One region of the Mesorhizobium sp. M0047 genome, then DNA from elsewhere that is predicted to be linked to it. Evidence: riboswitches for the same ligand, from Rfam matches in the RefSeq annotation. Region 1 holds a riboswitch; each other region holds the start of a gene.
The links. A riboswitch is a leader RNA that binds a small molecule or an ion and turns the genes downstream of it on or off. The one in region 1 is predicted to bind thiamine pyrophosphate.

Region 1 (5,143 bases):
TCCCGGACCCTCTCCCTTCCCAGCCAGTGCGCCGCCACGATCAGCGCGAGGCAGACGAGGCCGAGCAGCAGTGCCAGGCCGGCGGCATCCGCGGTGCGGTAGCTGCCCATGCGCGCCAGGAGAAGGTAGGGCAATGTCTGCACGGAATCACTGCCGAACAAGGCAATGACGCCGAGGTCGCCGAGCGAAAGGGCCATGGCGAAAGCGAAGGCGGTGGCGAGCGGCCGCCGAAGCGACGGCCAGTCGACCAGCACCAACCGGTTCCAGCCCGCAATGCCGAGCTGTGCGCAGAGCCGTTCGTGACGCTCGCTGGCCGCATCGTAGGCGGGACGGACGGCGCGCAGGGCGAACGGCATCGCCATCACCGCGTTGACGGTGACGACCATGACCGGGGCGATGGCGAAGACGTCGCCGACATGGCGCAGCAAAAGGAACCAGCCGGCGCCGATGACGATCGGCGGCACGACCAGGACAAAGCCGGCGCCTGTATCCGTGACATGCTCAAGCATTGTCCGGGGGCCAGCCCGGCGTTTCAACGCCAGTGCCCGCCGTGCCATGGTCAGCGCCAGCGACAGCATCACCGAGAGCAGTGCAGACAGCAAGGCCAGCACCGCACTGGTCAGAGCAGCCTGTCGGACAGTGGCCTCACCGGCCAGCCGGCCGAGGTCGGCACTCAACCCGGCCGTCACCGTCGCTGCCATCGGCCCGACGACGAACAGCAGCGCCAAGGCAATGAGCATGGCGTTCAGCCAGCTCTCGCTCCTATTGACGGAGAGATAGCGGCGTTGGGCAACTGGCAGGTTGGTGTCGCCGACCACATTGGCGCCAAGCCGCGTCAGGGCCAGCACCATGATAAAGGTCAAGGCGATCTGCAGCAGCGTCAGCGTCACCGCCCGCGCGGGATCGAAATCGAAGCGCAGCGCCTGGTAGATGCCGACCTCCAGTGTCGTCGCGGCCGGCCCGCCGCCGAGCGTCAGCACGATCGTGAAGGATGTGATGCAGAGCATGAAGACAAGCCCGGCGACACCCGGCAATGCCGCACGCAGCGTTGGCCATTCGATCAGCCGGAACGCCGGCCGTGCTGCCATGCCGAGTTGGCTCGCCAGCCGCCAGTGGTCGGATGGAATGGTCTGCAGCGCCTCGAGGAACAGCCTCGTCGCCAGCGGCAGGTTGAAGAACACATGGGCGACGAGAATGCCGGACAGGCCATAGATGCCCGGCCAGCTTCCGCCGCCGATCACCGTGAGAACGCCGGCGAAATAGCCGGCGCGGCCATAAAGCGCCAGCACGCCGAGTGCCGCGACGATGGCCGGCAGCGCCAACGGTACGGCGAACAGTTGCAGGATGAAGGCGCGGCCGAAGAAGCGTGGGTGCCGCGACATAGCGCGTGCGACGAACAGTGCAGGCACGACGGAGAGCAGCGTCGACAATACCGCTTGCCAGAGCGTGAAGCGCACGACGCGCAGGAGATAGGGATCGAAGGCTGCCCAGGCGCCAGAGAGGTCGTGGCCGCCTTCGAAAAACAGGCCGGCAAATGCGCCGCCGATGAGCAGCGCGATGGCGGCGAGCGCCAGGATGCCAGCTGTGATGCGGGGGTCAGACGCGCGTTGCACGCTGGGCCACCTGACTTGAGGTTCTTAGCGAGGATTGCGCTCCGTCGCGCCCCCCTCTGTCCTGCCGGACATCTCCCCCTCTAGGGGGGAGATTAGCCGTTACCCATGCCTTCGCCAACCTCCGACGTTGCCGGGGACGAGCCGCCAGCAAAGCAGCTGATCTCCCCCCTTGAGGGGGAGATGGCCGGTAGGCCAGAGGGGGGTGGCTTGGCGCAAACATCCGATGTGGCTGAGCCCTACTTGCTCATCGCCGTCAGCCACTCATCCACCCAGGCCTTGCGGTTGGCGGCGACCTGCTCGGGGCTGAACAACCATGTCTTGGTCGGCTTGACCAGTTTGTCGAAGGCCGGGTTGAGCGGCTTGTCGGTCTTCCCGGCCGGGAACATCCAGTTGGTTTCGGGGATGGCATCCTGGAATTTCGGCCCTGTCATGAAGGCCATGAACTTTGCCGCCAGCGGGTTCTTGGCCCCTGTCGTGGTGATGCCCGCGACCTCGATCTGCAGATATTCACCCTCCTCGAAAGAGGCAGCCTGGTAGCGCTCTGTCTTCTCGGCGACCATGTGGTAGGCCGGCGAGGTCGTGTAGGACAGCACCATCGGCGCTTCGCCCTTGGTGAACAGTCCGTAGGCCTCGCTCCAGCCCGGCGTCACGGTCAGCACTTTCGCCTTCAGCTTGGCCCAGGCCTCCGGCGCCTTGTCGCCATAGACAGACTTGACCCACAACAGCAGGCCAAGGCCCGGTGTCGAGGTGCGCGGATCCTGGATGACGATCTTGTCGTCGGCGCTGCCGTCGACCAGTTCCTTCAGGCTTTTCGGCGGGCTCTTCAGCTTCTCGGTGTCGTAGACGACAGCGAAATAGCCGTAATCGAAGGGGACAAAAGTGTCGTCGCTCCAGCCGCCTGGCACAGAGACGTCCGCCACCGCGCCATGCGGTGCGAACAGGCCGGTGGCCTTGGCATCGGCGGTCAGATTGGTGTCGAGGCCGAGCACGATATCAGCCTTGGTCGATGCGCCTTCCAGCCTGACGCGGTTGAGCAGCGCGACGCCGTCGGCGACCGAGACGAACTCGACATCGCAACCGCATTCGGCCTCGAATTCCTTCTTCACCACGGGACCCGGACCCCAGTCGGCGGTGAAGCTTTCATAGGTGTAGATGGTGAGTTTGTCCTTGGCCAAGGCCGGTCCGGACAAGACCAAGGTCATGGCTGAGACAAGAGCGTATAAGAGCGTGCGCATCGGCGCCTCCTTCGTTCGAATTGAAAGGAATTGAGGCGTCGGACTGTCCGAAACGTCTAATCCCTCCGCCGGTACAAACCGGATCAGGTTCAGCGGGTTGGCGAGACTGCCTCTCAGCCGGTCCGCGAAGATCGCGTCCGGCACCCCGTTAGAGCGTTTCGACACATAGGCCGGGCCGATCCTCCACGCAAGTGCGAGTTTGCCGCCTTCCGTTTCCGGCGCCTGGCTGGTAAGGGCCACACGATATGAGCACATTCACCATCCTGCTTGGCGGCGACCTCATCCGCACGCCACGGCTCGACCGCCAGGTCGAAGGCTCCCGGGTGATTGCCGCCGACGCCGGCATCGGCCATGCGCGGCTGCTCAGCCTTGTCCCGGAACTGTGGGTGGGGGATTTCGATTCCGTGCCGGCCAATCTGCCGGACGATCTCGCGACTGTCCCCCGCCGGACTTTCCCGGCCGAAAAGGACAAGACCGATGGCGAACTGGCCATCGCCGCCGCACTGGAGCTCGGTGCGACCAGCCTGGTGCTCGCCGGCGCCTTCGGCGGCAAGCGCGCCGACCACGCCTTCCTGCATCTGGCGCTGGCCCTGCGGCTGGCCGAGGCCGGGACGGATGTGCTTTTAACCAGCGGCGCGCAGGAGGGCGTCCCCCTGCTCCACGGCAAGGCTGGCTTCGACTATGCCGACGGCACGTTGTTTTCGGTGCTCGGCTTTTCCCAACTCGCCGGCCTGACCGTCACCGGCGCCAAATGGCCGCTGAACCACGTCGAGGTGGCGTTTGGCTCGTCGCTGACCATTTCCAATGAGGTCAGGGGCCGCCTCGAAATCGCGCTGGGCCACGGCCGCGCGATACTGCTCGCCCATCCCTATCCCTTGCCTGAAAGCTGATATGGCCCCGCCCCTTCTCAATCTCGACGGTATAAAACTGACCTTCGGCGGCACGCCGCTGCTCGATGGTGCCGCCTTGACGGCGTCGGCAGGCGACAAGATCGCGCTGGTCGGCCGCAACGGGTCGGGCAAGTCGACGCTGCTGAAGATAGCCGCCGGCCTGATCGAGCCGCAGGACGGCGAGGTGTTCCGCCAGCCTTCGGCGACCATACGCTATTTGCCGCAGATTCCCGACATGGAGGGTTTTGCCAGTGTCCGGGCGTATGTGGAGGCCGGACTTGGCCCCGCCGACGACCCGTACCGCGCCAGCTATCTGATGGAGCATCTCGGCTTGTCCGGCGAGGAGCGGCCGAACGACCTGTCCGGCGGCGAGGCGAGGCGCGCCGCCCTGGCCCGCGTCATGGCGCCCGAACCCGACATCCTGCTGCTCGATGAGCCGACCAACCATCTCGATCTATCCGTGATCGAATGGCTGGAGGAGGAGCTCGTCCGCACCTCGTCTGCACTGATCGTCATCTCGCACGACCGCCGCTTCCTCGAGCGTGTATCACGCGCCACGGTCTGGCTCGATCGCGGCCAGACCCGCAGGTTGGACAAGGGCTTTGGTCATTTCGAGGAATGGCGCGACCTGGTGCTGGAGGAAGAAGAGCGCGAGCAGCACAAGCTTGGCCGCCAGATCGTGCGTGAGGAGCACTGGCTGCGCTATGGCGTGACGGCGCGGCGCAAACGCAACATGCGCCGGTTGGGCGAATTGCAGACCATGCGCCAGCGTTTTCGCGGCCATCGCGGGGCCGAAGGATCGGCCACTATGGTGGCCAGCGATGCCGCAGAATCCGGCAAGCTGGTGATCGAGGCCAAGAATATCGAGAAGAGCTTTGGCGATCTCACCGTGGTCAAGGGGTTTTCGACTCGCATCCAGCGCGGCGATCGGGTCGGCCTAGTCGGGCCGAACGGTGCCGGCAAGACGACGCTGCTGAAGATGCTGACCGGCGAGATGAAGCCCGATGTCGGTTCGGTGCGGCTCGGCACCAATCTGGAAATCGCCACGCTCGACCAGAAGCGCGAGGCGGTCGACCCGCAGGAGACCTTGGCGCAGTATCTCACCGACGGACGCGGCGAAAACCTCGTCATCAATGGCGAGCAGCGCCATGTCGTCTCGTACATGAAGGATTTCCTGTTCAAGCCGGAGCAGGCGCGCACGCCGGTGCGAGAACTGTCCGGCGGCGAGCGAGCGCGGCTCTTGCTGGCCCGCGTGCTGGCCCGGCCGGCAAACCTTCTGGTTCTCGATGAGCCGACCAACGATCTCGACATGGAGACGCTGGAGCTTCTGCAGGAACTGGTCGCCGGGTTTGCCGGAACGGTCATCCTGGTCAGCCACGACCGTGATTTCCTCGACCGCACCGTG
Region 2 (5,143 bases), on a different contig from region 1:
AGATATTCTGCTGGACGGTGGCGCCCGCACTTGTCAACGTCTCACCGCCCAACGATGTCGTCGAAGGCTTCATGTGGGGCCGCGAATGGGTGCTGTTGAGCTACAAGCATCCACAGCTTCCCGCATGGCTGCTCGAGACCAGCCATCTTCTGACCGGATCGTTCCGCTGGCCGCAATATTTCCTGGCCCAGCTGACGATCTCGGCGACTTTCGTCCTGGTCTATCTGCTGGCCCGTGACCTGATAGGGCAGAAGCGTGCGCTGGCTGCCGTGCTTTTGATGCCGTCTCTCTATTTCTTCGGCTGGCCGACCCCGCAGTTCAATCATGACTACGCGCAGATGCCCTTCTGGGCCGCTATCTGCTGGCTGTTGTGGCGTGCAGGGCGTGGTGGTGGGCCGGGCTGGTGGCTTGCGCTCGGACTCGTATCGGGCGTCGGGCTCTACGCCAAGTTTTCCACCGCCCTGCTGTTGCTATTCGGCGCGATTTGGCTGTTGTCCGACCCGCGGGCACGCAGTCGGCTCGCCACGCCTTGGCCATGGCTTGGCCTTGTGGTTTTCGTCGCTGTCGCTGCGCCGCTGGCCGTCGAACTCAACCGCGTCGATTTCCTGCCGCTGACCTATGCTGCCTGGCGCGATCAGTGGGTGCTGGCCCATCGCTCCCGCTTCTATTATATCGGCGTCCAGATGGCCGGGCTCTGCGGCTTCGTTCTGGTGCTGGCGATATCAGGGCTGCTGCGGCGCTCGGCGCCGCCGCAAGAGCCCGTTGGGCGCGGTATTCTCGTTTACCTCTTGTGGATGGGGCTTGGCCCGGCGCTCCTCGTCATGGTGGCGTCCCTGTTCACCGGGGCAGGCGAGGCCTGGGGCGCGCCGATGTACAATCTTGCTGGCGTTGTGGCGCTTGCCTTGCTGGGCCACCGCCTCGGCACCGTCGAGATGCGAAAGCTGGCGATCTGCGCGTTCGTCTGCATCATCGGCATATCTGGTGCTTATGCGGGGATCCGCTGGACGAAATGCAATTTGCGTGGACGGATGGACGCCGTCTGTTGGCCGGCGCAGAAGATATCGGATGAGGCCGAGGTCGTCTGGCACGCGGCCGCGCCCGGTCGGCTCGACATCGTCGGCGGCCATCCCCTTATCGCGTCGCTGGCGGGCCTCAACGCCTATGACAAGCCGTCGATCTTCACCGACCTGAACATGCAGTATGCCCCCTGGATCACCAAGGATCGGCTGCGCGACCACGGCATACTGCTGGTCTGGCCTGGGCGCGACGTGCCACCTCGACTGCAGGTGTGGGTGGGCAACGTCCCGGTCAAAACCGTTCTTTTCGACTGGTCGCTCAGGGCGCCGCCGGTGGTGGTCAGCTTTGCCGCCATTCCGCCCGGCGCGCCGCAGTTGGCGAATGCGATCGACAGCCTCGCCCAAACGAGCAACTGAAGCAGGTCGGCGGTCCGCTGGACGGAGCAAGAGACAATGCCCATTTATGGGAGATCCAAGTTGATTTTGCGCAATTCCAGACGGAAAATCGCTACACGCTTTTCGTGGAATTGCTTTTGAGGAGACGTGATATGGCGACTTCGACCGAACGTGCAGTTCTTGCCGGCGGCTGTTTCTGGGGCATGCAGGATTTGATACGGCGCTATCCCGGCGTCATCTCCACCCGTGTCGGCTATAGCGGCGGCGACGTGCCCAATGCCACCTATCGCAACCACGGCACCCACGCCGAAGCCATCGAGATCAATTTCGACCCGGCCATCATCAGCTATCGCACGCTGCTGGAGCGCTTTTTCCAGATCCATGATCCGACGACCCGCAACCGGCAGGGCAACGATGTCGGGCTGAGTTACCGCTCGGCGATCTATTACACCAGCGACGAACAGAAGCGCGTCGCCGAGGACACTATCGCCGATGTCGATGCCTCGGGTCTGTGGCCGGGCAAGGTCGTCACCGAAGTGGCGCCGGTCGGTCCCTTCTGGGAAGCCGAGCCTGAGCATCAGGACTATCTGGAGAAATATCCCAACGGCTACACCTGCCACTTCGTCAGGCCGGGCTGGAAGCTGCCGGTTCGCGAAAAGGCTGTTTCGTAGACTTCACAACCGGCGACTGTGCCGGCTCGACGAGACCGTCGAGCGGCTTCGTCGCAGGCCAAGCCCTTTCAGGTCACTGCGCCTTGTCACCTCGGTGCAGCCGTCGAGCGCCTGATATCAAGGACTGCGCCATCTTAGCACGCTACGTGGCAAATCAAGCGCGGCTAGGAACACGCTGCGGGGGGTAACGCCTGCTGCGTTGGGTATGGCGTTGACCCTTGGCGGCTGCGAGACCGCGCCCCGCTTGAAAAGATCGATAATGCCAGCTTGGCCTTGTTTAGGAGTGCCCGGTTCCGCGGGCGCCCAAAAAAGCCGCGGAGCATGCGCTCGCGGCTTCCTCGGTTGCCGGCAATGGCCTACTTACCGCAGTGGTTATCGTTGACCGTCGGCACAGAGGTGCCCGGCGAGGTGTGGGTGGCGTCAGGCTGCGCGCCCTGCGGGCCGGCCGGGCAATTTCGATCTGCGTTCGAATTCATGTCGCCGGGCATGCCGGTCGTGCTGTTGGTTATGCCGAGGTCGACAGTACCGGGCCTAACCGTATTCGGCGAAGCCGGGGTGTTCGGCTCCACAGTCACCGACTTCCCGCTGCCGGCGCCATCGCCACTTGCGTTATTGCTGCCGGCACTTTGCGCCATGGCTGACATGGCCAGACCAATCGTGAGAGCCGAAGCTGCGAGGATTTTCATGAACATGGTTTGTCTCCATTTCTGTGAACTCGTCGCTTGTTTCTACGAAGGTGATCGCATTTGCGACTATGGGGACAACCGGTCGCGGCAGCGAAGGTTCCCGATAAAATTTCGCTCCAGAAACATCGGCGTCTTCGACCCAAGAACCACGCCTGGCGCAATGCTTTTTGGTGCAGCGCGCTGAAAAAATGGCTTTCACTTCGGTTTGATTGGTGCTTTAACCCGCGCATCCACAGGGGTGCTCCGTACGGTCGGGGCTGAGACGGGGGCGGCAAGCCCACAGACCCTAAAAGCTGATCTGGGTAATACCAGCGGAGCGAGGCGGGCCATGTTTTCAGGCGCACAGATTTCCCTATATCCCATGGCCGACGATTTCGTCGGCGTCATCCTTGGCGCGCTGGGCGCGCTCGGTCCCTATCGCGACAAGCTCCGGATCGAGACCGACGACATCTCGACCCTGCTGGTCGGGCCACCCGAGGTGCTGTTTCCAGCCATGCGCGACCTCTTCGTGGCGGCGGCGCGCAGCGGTAAACATTGCGTGCTGTCAGCCACCATCTCACGCGGCTGCCCGGGCGAGCCGGACGATCCGATCTGCCGCTCCGATGCCCTTGGCGGACCGGTCGGGCCACTCGGCCCGCGCAGGGATGCGGCCATCGCGGCGGTGCGCGGCGCGGCTTCGACTGGCCAGCCGGCGGCAGCGCAGTTCTCGCTCTATGTGATGGGCACCGACGACCATATGGATGAGATCTACGGCTGCATCGATTTTCTCAAGCAGTCGGGCGTCTATGAGCGCTCCAAGCATTTCTGCACGAAATTGCGCGGTGATGCGGGCGCGATCTTTTCGGCGCTTGACGCGGCCTTCTGCCGCTTCGGACCGGGTGCCGGCCACGTAACCCTCGACGTCACGGTTTCAGCCAACAGCCCGTCGGCCGTCTGAAACAGCCGCCGCCTATGCGAGGCCGTCAAAGGTTACCTGCCGTGGTCCCATCCCCAGTTTCTTCGCGCCCGATCGCGAGCCTTCTTGTCAAGGCGGTACCGGTGACGATGTCGGTCGGACTGCTCCTGCTGGCCTGGGAGCTTTATGCCATCTATTCCGGCATCAAGCCGACGACACTGCCGGCGCCGTCACGCGTCCTTGAGCAAGCGATGCTCAATCGCGAGGCGTTGATCGACAACGCCGCTCCGACCATCCGCGCCACGCTGCTTGGCTTTGCCTGTTCGCTCAGCGTCGCCTTTGCGCTATCGATACTGGTCGACTTTTTCCAGCCGCTGCGCCGCGCGCTGTTTCCCGTCTTCATCTTCAGCCAGACATTGCCGCTGGTGGCGATCGCGCCGCTGGTGGTGCTGTGGTTTGGCTCCGGACTGGCGCCCAAGATCATGCTGGTGGCGCTGGTCACCTTCTTTCCGATGCTGGTGGCATTGGTCGAGGGTTACGAGTCGACCGAGGCCGAGATCGGCCAGATGCTGCACGCCATGGGGGCAGGGCGCTGGCGCATCTTCGTGCTGGCGCGGCTGCCTTCGGCGCTGCCTTACTTCTTTGCTGGCCTGAGGATCTCCATCACCTATGCCGTGGTCGGCGCTATCTTCGCCGAATATGCGGGTGCGGCGAAGGGCTTGGGCATCTATATGCTCAACGCCAAGAACAATTTCCGCCCCGACCTGGTGCTGGCCGCTGTCGGCGTCAGCGCAGCGCTTACGCTTGCCCTGTTCGGGTTGACCGTACTGTTGCAGCGCATTGCCATGCCTTGGGAGGGCAAGGATACCGCAGGGAAGCGGCGATGAGCCGGCTCGAACTGCGGCATGTGCGCAAGGCGTTCGGTGGGCTCGACGTGCTGGCCGATATTTCGCTGAGTGTCGGCGCTGGTGAGTTCGTCTCGGTGCTTGGGCCCTCGGGCGCCGGCAAGTCGACGCTGTTCCAGCTTCTGACCGGCGCCGAGCACGGCGAGGGCGAGATGTTGTTCGACGGCGCGCCCTCGATGACCACGGCAGGCATTTCGCCTTCATGCCGCAACGCGACGCGCTGATGCCGTGGCGACGCATTCTCGACAACACGACGCTGGGGCTCGAAGTGCAGGGCATCGGGCGCAAGGCGGCGCGGGCACGTGTTGCGCCGCTGTTTGCCGAGTTCGGGCTTGCTGGCTTCGAGCGGCATTTTCCTGCTCAGCTGTCCGGCGGCATGCGCCAGCGTACGGCCCTGCTGCGCACGGTGGTGCAGGAGCGCGACATGCTTTTGCTCGACGAGCCGTTCGGCGCGCTCGACGCGCTCACGCGCACCGCGATGCAGCGCTGGCTTGAGCGGATGTGGCGGGATCACGGCTGGACGGCGCTCCTGATCACCCATGATGTGCGCGAAGCCGTATTCCTGTCCGACCGC
Region 3 (5,143 bases), on a different contig from region 1:
ACGGTGATCGGTGCGCGGCACTGCATAGAGTGGAAAGCGCGGATGCAGCAGCCTGACGGGGCGCGACAGTGAGATATCAGGGGTACGCAGGGTGAGCATTTCGCCGCGAACGCCGCGCAGCCAGTCATTTTGCGCCGCCATTCCCGTACAGTCGATCTGACGATCGCAACCAAAAACATGCTGGGCGTCGGCGCCGAAGTGGAATTCAACACCCGTGGCCGCGAGCTTGTCATGAAGTGCTGCCATCGCCTGGCGCGGATCAAGATGGCCCTCAGCGGGGAAGAGCAATCCGCGGCGGAAGCGGCCGGCTAAGTCGGGCTCCAGCAAGGCAATTTCATCTTCCTCGACGCGCCGATAGCCTGTCGTGCGGCTGGCGAACCGGTCGAGCTCGCCCGCATCGCGCGGCGCGGCCAAGACCAGCGTTCCCCGTCGTGTTACCAAGCCGGGCGTTGCGGCGTTCCACCAGTCGGCGGCGTCGCGTCCGAGATCCAGCACCGGCTGCTCGGCGCTTTCACGCTCGCACCACGGCGCCAACATGCCACCGGCGAACCACGACGCATTGCCCCCAAGGGCAGGCCTTGTCTCGGCAACGGTAACCGCCGCGCCGCGTGCGGCGAATTCGAAGGCGGCGGTGAGGCCGGCAACGCCGGCCCCTTTGACCAAGACCTTCATGATGGCTCACGTGGCTGAGGTATGAGCGGTGCGCCGGTCTCGTCCGCCGGCAGGTAGAGATCGCCGCCCTCGCGGTACTTCGCCGCCATCGCCGCCATGCCCTCTTTCTGTGCCTCGGCGCGGATGTCGTGAGAGATACGCATGGAGCAGAATTTCGGTCCGCACATCGAGCAGAAATGCGCCACCTTGTGCGCTTCCTTGGGCAAGGTCTGGTCGTGGAAGGACCGCGCGGTTTCCGGGTCGAGCGACAGATTGAACTGGTCCTCCCAGCGGAACTCGAAGCGCGCGCGGGAAAGCGCATCATCCCTGACTTTCGCTGCCGGATGGCCCTTCGCCAGGTCGGCGGCGTGGGCTGCTATCTTGTAGGTGATCACGCCGATCTTGACGTCGCTGCGATCGGGAAGGCCGAGATGCTCCTTGGGCGTGACGTAGCAGAGCATGGCGGTGCCGAACCAGCCGATCATCGCGGCGCCGATGCCTGAGGTGATGTGGTCGTAGCCCGGCGCGATGTCGGTCGTCAGCGGTCCAAGCGTATAGAACGGCGCCTCGCCGCAGACGGCGAGTTGCTTGTCCATGTTCGCCTTGATTTTGTGCATCGGCACGTGGCCGGGCCCTTCGATCATCACCTGGCAATCCTTCGCCCAGGCGATCTGCGTCAGCTCGCCGAGCGTTTCCAGCTCGGCGAACTGCGCCGCGTCGTTGGCATCGGCGATCGAGCCTGGACGAAGGCCGTCGCCGAGCGAGAAGGAGACGTCGTAGGCTCTGGCGATGTCGCAGATCTCGGCGAAGTGCTCGTAGAGGAAGCTTTCCCGGTGATGGTGCAGGCACCATTTGGCCATGATCGAGCCGCCGCGCGAGACGATACCCGTCACCCGGTCGACGGTCAGCGGGATGTAATGCAGCCGCACGCCGGCGTGGATGGTGAAATAGTCGACGCCTTGCTCGGCCTGTTCGATCAGCGTGTCGCGGTAGACCTCCCAGGTCAGATCCTCGGCAATGCCGCCGACCTTTTCGAGCGCCTGGTAGAGCGGCACCGTGCCGATCGGCACCGGCGCGTTGCGCACGATCCAGTCGCGGATGTTGTGGATGTTGCGGCCGGTCGACAGGTCCATCACCGTATCGGCGCCCCAGCGGATCGCCCACACCATCTTTTCGACCTCTTCGGCCATCGACGACGTGACGGCCGAATTGCCGATATTGGCGTTGATCTTGACCAGGAAATTGCGGCCGATGATCATCGGCTCGCTCTCGGGATGATTGATGTTGGCGGGAATGATTGCCCGCCCGCGCGCCACCTCGTCGCGCACGAATTCCGGCGTCACGAAGTCGGGGATCACCGCGCCAAAGGCTTCGCCGTCGCGTTGCAGCTTGCCGCGCAGGATCTCGCGGCCGAGGTTCTCGCGGATGGCGACGAACTCCATTTCGGGTGTGATGATGCCGGCGCGCGCATAGGCAAGCTGGGTCACCGCCTTGCCTGCCTTGGCCCTGAGCGGCCGGTTGCGGATGGGAAATTCCGGCGTCAGACGCTCGCCAATCGCAAATCCGTTGTCTTCCGGCCGAACATGGCGGCCGTCATAGGCTTCGACATCAGCGCGTGCCGCAATCCATTCGCGGCGACGCCGGGCAAGGCCTTTTTCGATGCTGGTTTCGATGGCCGGGTCGGTATAGGGGCCGGACGGATCGTAGACGGTGACGGGCGGTTCGCCCGCCGTCGGATGGACGGAGATTTCGCGCATCGGCACCCTGATCTGCGGATGGAGGACGCCGGACTTGTGGATTTTCCGTGAGGCAGGCAGCGGCCCTGTCGACACGGCGGGGGTGAGGGCATTCATCTTGAGGCTCCTTTGCTCATGCATTGGAGACCCAGTTCTGTGCCGGAAGGATGAAAAGACGCTTCTGTCGACCTGCCGAAATAGGACCTCGGGCGTAAACTCCCGCAAAGCGCTTGCACCGTCCCTACGCCAGTATGAACTGGATCAGGTTCAACGGGTCACTGCGCCGCGAAAGCCAGCAGTATCTCAGCCCCTTGCCGGGACTCCCCTGGTGAATGCCTCAGGTTGAACGGGCCGGCGCTATTTTGTCAAGCGCATTTGGCCCGCCCGTGCGACCCGCGAACTTAGCGCCGCCGTCCGAGAAATAGCCGTGCTTACGGCGCCACGTCACCGGTTTAGCCAAGAAGGACGCCTTTCTGACGTTTTTGAAATTCAGGGAGGAGCATCTGCGATTGCACAAAGATCATTGCGTGAGAGACATCGATACCGTAGCCGCCCGAAGGTTCGCTCGACCACCCTGCGGCGCGGCAGGATTTGGAGCCATTCTGACCGTCCAATCGACGGATGATCTCGACCATCAAGTGCAGGTGCCAGTGAGCTTGAGCCATAGGCACCATTGGCGAACAGATGCTTCACCCAGCGCTGGCGCTTGCGCTGACAACCTCCCGGAATTAACCTCGCGCGGACGACCGCGACGTCTTCGGCATCAGCGGTCCGAACTGCACCCACCGCTCGTCTGTCAAATCAAACCAGGACCGCTTCGTCATATTGGCAATCTGGCATCTGCCCCTGCTCTGTCCACATCCTGTTTGGGTGGAAGGCCACCACCCAGCGGAACCCTCAGAGAAGGAAACCGTCCAGATCTGGCTAGACTGCTCGACGATAAGTCCAGAGCTGTGCCGGCGGTATGTTGCGAACGACGAAGTCATAGTGGGAAACCACGTAACGGTCTGGCATCTTGATCACCGGCGACAGAGGTCCATACGTGATCTGAATTAGGGGCCGGCCCGCAGGAATACGGGCGAGCAGATCCTCAACCAGCGCGACACGCTGTTGCATTGGAAAGCTCAACAGCGGGACTGCACTTATAACACAATCGAACTGTTCACCTTTGCGCTCACCCAGAGCTGCGTCCAGCGCAAATGCGTCGCCCAATCTGAAGTCCACATTCGGGAAGCGTTGCACCAAGCCGTCGTAGAAAATCCTGGAATATTCGACTGAAACCAGCTGGCGCGGCTTGATTCCCCTAGCCAGGATCGCCTTTGTGATGACACCGGTTCCCGCGCCAAGCTCCAGAATCGGCAATCCTGACCGTGGGTTCACCACGCTTGCCATCCGGCGTGCCGCATAAACCGAAGTGGGAATAAGGGCTCCCACGCCCTTCTTGTCCTTTTGCCAGCCTTTGAAGAATTGGACTTCTTCCTCAAACCTTTTGCCGAGCCGCTCCTTCAGTCGCAAAATCATATCTTCTCCCTGCGTCAGCCGCTTACCCAACGTCATGAATTTGGCAAAGCGCGTTTTGGCCAATCTCGCCACCCTTTACAAGCCCGTTAAGACTGCTTGCCTGTCACGACGCGGTCAGCATGAATTGCCCCTTAACGCACTTTCATGTTTGCTGGGCCTATGTTTCGCCCTCGCCTGCTGCCCGAAAAAAGTTTCCCGAGCTATGCGTATCTGCCCGGCAAATATCCGCATCCGGTGCGTAATCCCTTGGGCCACAGTTACCGATCAGATCCGGTGACCGTCGCCGTTGGCGAAGCGCTCGGCTCAGATGTGTTTCGATGGGGAATCGACCTTTTCAATCACGGCTACTACTGGGAAGCCCATGAAGCCTGGGAGCCTCTCTGGCAGGCTGCGAAACAAAGCGCTCAGCACCGCCTGCTCTTCAAGGGACTGATCCTGTTGGCGGCGGCCGGCGTGAAGATCCGTGAGGGAAAGCGGGCCGCCGCGGCGCGCCATGCGACAAGAGCTGCAGGGCTTTTTCGTCAGGTGGTGAGTCCGGGCGGCCTGTTTGAGAAAGCGCTGGGAATAACACCTGCCGCGCTCGCTGAACATGCCCAAGCGATCGTAGCTTACCCGGTTGTTCTGCGGGAGCCAAAGCCTGCCCAGCCTGAGCCCGTCTTTGATTTCATACTCGCACCAGTATCCGAGAGCGTTTGATCGGCAATTCAGTGGTCCAAGCTAACTTGGTCAGCAGGAAACGGGGCCTTTGAAAACCGCTCACCACCCGCATGCGTCACAAACAATAAGAGTGCAGTATTATAGGCAACTCGCGGCCGCTTCGATGTCGATGGTCTTGAGGGTCGGGGGCTGACCGGTCGCGCTCGTAGCCAATCGATTGATGGCAGAGATGCCGGCCAGGCTTCAATGACGGGGATGGCGAAAAGCTGAGTGCTCGGGCTTGCGGGCCGAGCTTGTCGGCCGCTCGATGGAAAGTGTCATTTGAGGTGGGGTCTCGGCCGCGTGCAGCTGAAAGACACGCTCGTCCAGTTCCTTGTCCACTTCCGTCAGACGATGATTGAGGCGAAGGTAGTCCGTCCAGGTCGGCGTGCGGAACGTTTCTGTCCAATGCATAGGCTTCTGCAGGTTGCGCTGGAGCGTCCAGTTCCGAGCACCGACGCGGCTGTGTACATGACGCCGCTGCCGCATGAGGTCGAGGAAGGCCTCGAGATTTGTCTCGGCTATCAGATATTCGACCT
Region 4 (5,143 bases), on a different contig from region 1:
CGAGACCCCACCTCAAATGACCCTTTCCATCGAGCGGCCGACAAGCTCGGCCCGCAAGCCCGAGCACTCAGCTTTTCGCCATCCCCGTCATTGAAGCCCGGCCGGCATCTCTGCCATCAATCGATTGGCTACGAGCGCCACCGGTCAGCCCCGACCCTCAGACCATCGACATCGAAGCGGCCGCGAGTTGCCTATAAACATTACTGCACTCTTATTGTTTGTGACGCATGCGGGTGGTGAGCGGTTTTCAAAGGCCCCGTTTCCTGCTGACAAAGTTAGCTTGGACCACTGAATTGCCGATCAAAGGCTCTCGGATACTGGTGCGAGTATGAAATCAAAGACGGGCTCAGGCTGGGCAGGCTTTGGCTCCCGCAGAACAACCGGGTAAGCTACGATCGCTTGGGCATGTTCAGCGAGCGCGGCGGGTGTCATTCCCAGTGCTTTCTCAAACAGGCCGCCCGGCACTCTCACCACCTGACGAAAAAGCCCTGCAGCTCTTGTCGCATGGCGCGCCGCAGCGACCCGCTTTCCCTCACGGATCTTCACGCCGGCCGCCGCCAACAGGATCAGTCCCTTGAAGAACAGGCGGTGCTGAGCGCTTTGTTTCGCAGCCTGCCAGAGAGGCTCCCAGGCTTCATGGGCTTCCCAGTAGTAACCGTGGTTGAAAAGGTCGATTCCCCAGAGAAACACATCTGAGCCGAGCGCTTCGCCAACGGCGACGGTCACCGGATCTGATCGGTAACTGTGGCCCAAGGGATCACGCATCGGATGCGGATATTTGCCGGGCAGATACGCATAGCTCGGGAAACTTTTTTCGGGCAGCAAGCGAGGGCGAGACATAGGCCCAGCAAACATGAAAGTGCGTTAAGGGGCAATTCATGCTGACCGCGTCGTGACACGCAAGCAGTCTTAACGGGCTTGTAAAGGGTGTCGAGATTGGCCAAAACGCGCTTTGCCAAATTCATGACGTTGGGTAAGCGGCTGACGCAAGGAGAAGATATGATTTTGCGACTGAAGGAGCGGCTCGGCAAAAGGTTTGAGGAAGAAGTTGAATTCTTCAAAGGCTGGCAGAAGGACAAGAAGGGCGTGGGAGCCCTTATTCCCACTTCGGTTTATGCGGCACGCCGGATGGCAAGCGTGGTGAACCCACGGTCAGGATTGCCAATTCTGGAGCTTGGCGCGGGAACCGGTGTCATCACAAAGGCGATCCTGGCTAGGGGAATCAAGCCGCACCAGCTGGTTTCAGTCGAATATTCCAGGATTTTCTACGACGGCCTGGTGCAACGCTTCCCGAATGTGGACTTCAGATTGGGCGACGCATTTGCGCTGGACGAAGCTCTGGGTGAGCGCAAAGGTGAACAGTTCGATTGCGTTATAAGTGCAGTCCCGCTGTTGAGCTTTCCAATGCAACAGCGTGTCGCGCTGGTTGAGGATCTGCTTGCCCGTATTCCTGCCGGCCGGCCCGTGATTCAGATCACATACGGACCTCTGTCGCCGGTGATCAAGATGCCAGACCGTTACGTGGTTTCCCACTATGACTTCGTCGTCCGCAACATACCGCCGGCACAGCTCTGGACTTATCGTCGAGCAGTCTAGCCAAATCTGGACGGTTTCCTTCTCTGAGGGTTCCGCTGAGTGGTGGCCTTGCACCCAAATAGGATGTGGAACAGAGCAGGGGCAGATGCCTGATTGCCAAGAAGACGACGCGGTCCTTGATTTGACAGTGGGCGGGCCAAATGCGCTTGACAAAGCCGCGCCGGCCCGTTCAACCTGAGGCATTCACCAGGGGAGTCCCGGCAAGGGGCTGAGATACTGCTGGCTTTCGCGGCGCAGTGACCCGTTGAACCTGATCCAGTTCATACTGGCGTAGGGACGGTGCAAGCGCTTTGCGGGAGTTTACGCCCGAGGTCCTGTTTCGGCAGGTCTACAGAAGCGTCTTTTCATCCTTCCGGCACAGAACTGGGTCTCCAATGCATGAGCAAAGGAGCTCAAGATGAATGCCCTCACCCCCGCAGTGTCGACGGGACCGCTGCCCGCCTCCCGGAAAATCCACAAGCTCGGTACCATCCACTCGCAGATCAGGGTGCCGATGCGCGAAATCTCCGTCCATCCGACGGCGGGCGAACCGCCCGTCATCGTCTACGATCCGTCCGGCCCCTATACCGACCCGACAGTCGAAACCAGCATCGAAAAGGGCCTCGCGCGGATTCGCCATAAATGGGTTATCGCGCGGGGCGATGTCGAAGCCTATGACGGCCGCCATGTCCGGCCGGAAGACAACGGATTCGCGGTGGGCGAACGCCTGACACCGGAGTTTCCCGTTCGCAACCGGCCGCTCAGAGCCAAGGCCGGCAAGGCGGTGACACAGCTTGCCTATGCGCGCGCCGGCGTCATCACACCCGAAATGGAGTTCGTCGCCATCCGCGAGAACCTTGGTCGCGAGATCCTGCGCGGAAAGCTTGAGCGCGACGGCGAGGCTTTCGGCGCGACGCTGCCCGATTTCGTCACACCCGAATTCGTGCGCGACGAGGTGGCGCGCGGACGCGCGATCATTCCCGCCAACATCAATCATCCCGAGAGCGAGCCGATGATCATCGGTCGCAATTTTCTGGTCAAGATCAACGCCAACATCGGCAACTCCGCCGTCACATCGTCGATGGCCGAAGAGGTCGAAAAGATGGTGTGGGCGATCCGCTGGGGCGCCGATACGGTGATGGACCTGTCGACCGGCCGCAACATCCACAACATCCGCGAATGGATCGTCCGCAACTCGCCGGTGCCGATCGGCACGGTGCCGCTCTACCAGGCGCTCGAGAAGGTTGGCGGCATTGCCGAGGATCTGACCTGGGAGGTGTACCGCGACACGCTGATCGAACAGGCCGAGCAAGGCGTCGACTATTTCACCATCCACGCCGGCGTGCGGCTGCATTACATCCCGCTGACCGTCGACCGGGTGACGGGTATCGTCTCGCGCGGCGGCTCGATCATGGCCAAATGGTGCCTGCACCATCACCGGGAAAGCTTCCTCTACGAGCACTTCGCGGAGATCTGCGACATCTGCCGCGCTTATGACGTCTCCTTCTCGCTCGGCGACGGCCTTCGTCCCGGCTCGATCGCCGATGCCAACGACGCGGCGCAGTTCGCCGAGCTGGAAACGCTTGGCGAGCTGACGCAGATCGCCTGGGCGAAGGATTGCCAGGTGATGATCGAGGGGCCTGGCCACGTGCCGATGCACAAAATCAAGGCGAACATGGACAAGCAACTCGCCGTCTGCGGCGAGGCGCCTTTCTATACGCTCGGACCGCTGACGACCGACATCGCGCCGGGCTACGACCACATCACCTCAGGCATCGGCGCCGCGATGATCGGCTGGTTCGGCACCGCCATGCTCTGCTACGTCACGCCCAAGGAGCATCTCGGCCTTCCCGATCGCAGCGACGTCAAGATCGGCGTGATCACCTACAAGATAGCAGCCCACGCCGCCGACCTGGCGAAGGGCCATCCGGCAGCGAAAGTCAGGGATGATGCGCTTTCCCGCGCGCGCTTCGAGTTCCGCTGGGAGGACCAGTTCAACCTGTCGCTCGATCCCGAAACGGCGCGGTCCTTCCATGACCAGACCTTGCCCAAGGAGGCGCACAAGGTGGCGCATTTCTGCTCGATGTGCGGTCCGAAATTCTGCTCGATGCGTATCTCCCACGACATCCGCGCCGAGGCACAGAAAGAGGGCATGGCGGCGATGGCGGCGAAATACCGCGAGGGCGGCGATCTCTACCTGCCGGCGGACGAGACCGGCGCACCGCTCATACCTCAGCCACGTGAGCCATCATGAAGGTCTTGGTCAAAGGGGCCGGCATTGCCGGCCTCACCGCCGCCTTCGAGTTCGCCGCACGCGGCGCGGCGGTTACCGTTGCCGAGACAAGGCCTGCCCTTGGGGGCAATGCGTCGTGGTTCGCCGGTGGCATGCTGGCGCCGTGGTGCGAGCGTGAAAGCGCCGAGCAGCCGGTGCTGGATCTCGGACGTGACGCCGCCGACTGGTGGGACGCCGCAACGCCCGGCTTGGTAGCACGACGGGGAACGCTGGTCTTGGCCGCGCCGCGCGATGCGGGCGAGCTCGACCGGTTCGCCAGCCGCACGACGGGCTATCGGCGCGTCGAGGAAGATGAAATTGCCTTGCTGGAGCCCGACTTAGCCGGCCGCTTCCGCCGCGGATTGCTCTTCCCCGCTGAGGGCCATCTTGATCCGCGCCAGGCGATGGCAGCACTTCATGACAAGCTCGCGGCCACGGGTGTTGAATTCCACTTCGGCGCCGACGCCCAGCATGTTTTTGGTTTCGATCGTCAGATCGACTGTACGGGAATGGCGGCACAAAATGACTGGCTGCGCGGCGTTCGCGGCGAAATGCTCACCCTGCGTACCCCTGATATGTCGCTGTCGCGCCCTGTCAGGCTGCTGCATCCGCGCTTTCCACTGTACGCAGTGCCGCGCACCGACCACCGTTTCATGATTGGTGCGACGATGATTGAAAGCCAGTCCGGCGGACCGGTCACGGCGCGCTCCATGATGGAGCTGCTGGGTACCGCCTATGCCCTCCACCCGGCCTTTGGGGAGGCCGAGATCGTTGAAACCGGTGTCGGCGTCCGCGCAGCCTTTCCCGACAATTTGCCGCGCGTCGAAACGAACGGTGAAATCATCGCGATCAACGGGCTCTATCGTCACGGTTTTCTCCTGGCTCCCGCCATGGCGCGCCAGGCTGCCGACCTGGTTTTCAGTCAAGACAGAACCAAGGAGCTTGCTCATGAAACTGATGGTCAACGGCGAAGCGCATGAGGTTGCCGCCACAACGCTGGAGGCGCTGCTTGCCGCGCTTGACTATGAGGGCGATTGGCTCGCGACCGCCGTCAACAACGACCTCGTGCACAAATCCAACCGGGCGGAATTCCAGTTGAACGACGGCGACCGGATTGAAATCCTCTCGCCCATGCAGGGCGGCTAGGCCATGATCGAGCTTTATGGAGCCGAGCTTCCGTCGCGCCTGCTTCTTGGCACGGCTCAATATCCTTCGCCGGCCATCCTTGCCTATGCAGTCAGGGCTTCGGGCACGGCGGTGGTGACCGTCTCGTTGCGCCGTGAAATGGCAGGCGGC

Region 2: linked by a shared signal. The riboswitch ahead of NKJ89_RS09870 (YkoF family thiamine/hydroxymethylpyrimidine-binding protein) and the one ahead of thiB (thiamine ABC transporter substrate binding subunit) in region 1 are both predicted to bind thiamine pyrophosphate.
Region 3: linked by a shared signal. The riboswitch ahead of thiC (phosphomethylpyrimidine synthase ThiC) and the one ahead of thiB (thiamine ABC transporter substrate binding subunit) in region 1 are both predicted to bind thiamine pyrophosphate.
Region 4: linked by a shared signal. The riboswitch ahead of thiC (phosphomethylpyrimidine synthase ThiC) and the one ahead of thiB (thiamine ABC transporter substrate binding subunit) in region 1 are both predicted to bind thiamine pyrophosphate.

The regions. Positions count from the first base shown of each region.
Region 1 is NZ_JAMYUW010000026.1:13,220-18,362, reverse strand. Features, by position in the region: gene thiP (thiamine/thiamine pyrophosphate ABC transporter permease) at 1-1,613, opposite strand, end outside; gene thiQ (thiamine ABC transporter ATP-binding protein) at 1-1, opposite strand, end outside; gene thiB (thiamine ABC transporter substrate binding subunit) at 1,850-2,848, opposite strand; TPP riboswitch at 2,892-3,006, opposite strand; gene NKJ89_RS22605 (thiamine diphosphokinase) at 3,094-3,738, shown strand; gene NKJ89_RS22600 (ABC-F family ATP-binding cassette domain-containing protein) at 3,740-5,143, shown strand, end outside.
Region 2 is NZ_JAMYUW010000008.1:69,204-74,346, reverse strand. Features, by position in the region: gene NKJ89_RS09885 (glycosyltransferase family 39 protein) at 1-1,433, shown strand, start outside; gene msrA (peptide-methionine (S)-S-oxide reductase MsrA) at 1,565-2,083, shown strand; gene NKJ89_RS09875 (hypothetical protein) at 2,440-2,775, opposite strand; TPP riboswitch at 2,994-3,107, shown strand; gene NKJ89_RS09870 (YkoF family thiamine/hydroxymethylpyrimidine-binding protein) at 3,098-3,706, shown strand; gene NKJ89_RS09865 (ABC transporter permease) at 3,721-4,551, shown strand; partial or broken gene NKJ89_RS09860 (ABC transporter ATP-binding protein) at 4,548-5,143, shown strand, end outside.
Region 3 is NZ_JAMYUW010000014.1:78,946-84,088, forward strand. Features, by position in the region: gene thiO (glycine oxidase ThiO) at 1-672, opposite strand, end outside; gene thiC (phosphomethylpyrimidine synthase ThiC) at 669-2,504, opposite strand; TPP riboswitch at 2,608-2,724, opposite strand; partial or broken gene NKJ89_RS15955 (IS5/IS1182 family transposase) at 2,910-3,098, opposite strand; gene pmtA (phospholipid N-methyltransferase PmtA) at 3,312-3,908, opposite strand; gene NKJ89_RS15965 (DUF309 domain-containing protein) at 4,068-4,604, shown strand; gene NKJ89_RS15970 (MFS transporter) at 4,809-5,143, opposite strand, start outside.
Region 4 is NZ_JAMYUW010000042.1:50,043-55,185, reverse strand. Features, by position in the region: partial or broken gene NKJ89_RS28910 (MFS transporter) at 1-94, shown strand, start outside; gene NKJ89_RS28905 (DUF309 domain-containing protein) at 301-825, opposite strand; gene pmtA (phospholipid N-methyltransferase PmtA) at 1,000-1,596, shown strand; TPP riboswitch at 1,775-1,891, shown strand; gene thiC (phosphomethylpyrimidine synthase ThiC) at 1,994-3,829, shown strand; gene thiO (glycine oxidase ThiO) at 3,826-4,827, shown strand; gene thiS (sulfur carrier protein ThiS) at 4,796-4,993, shown strand; gene NKJ89_RS28880 (thiazole synthase) at 4,997-5,143, shown strand, end outside.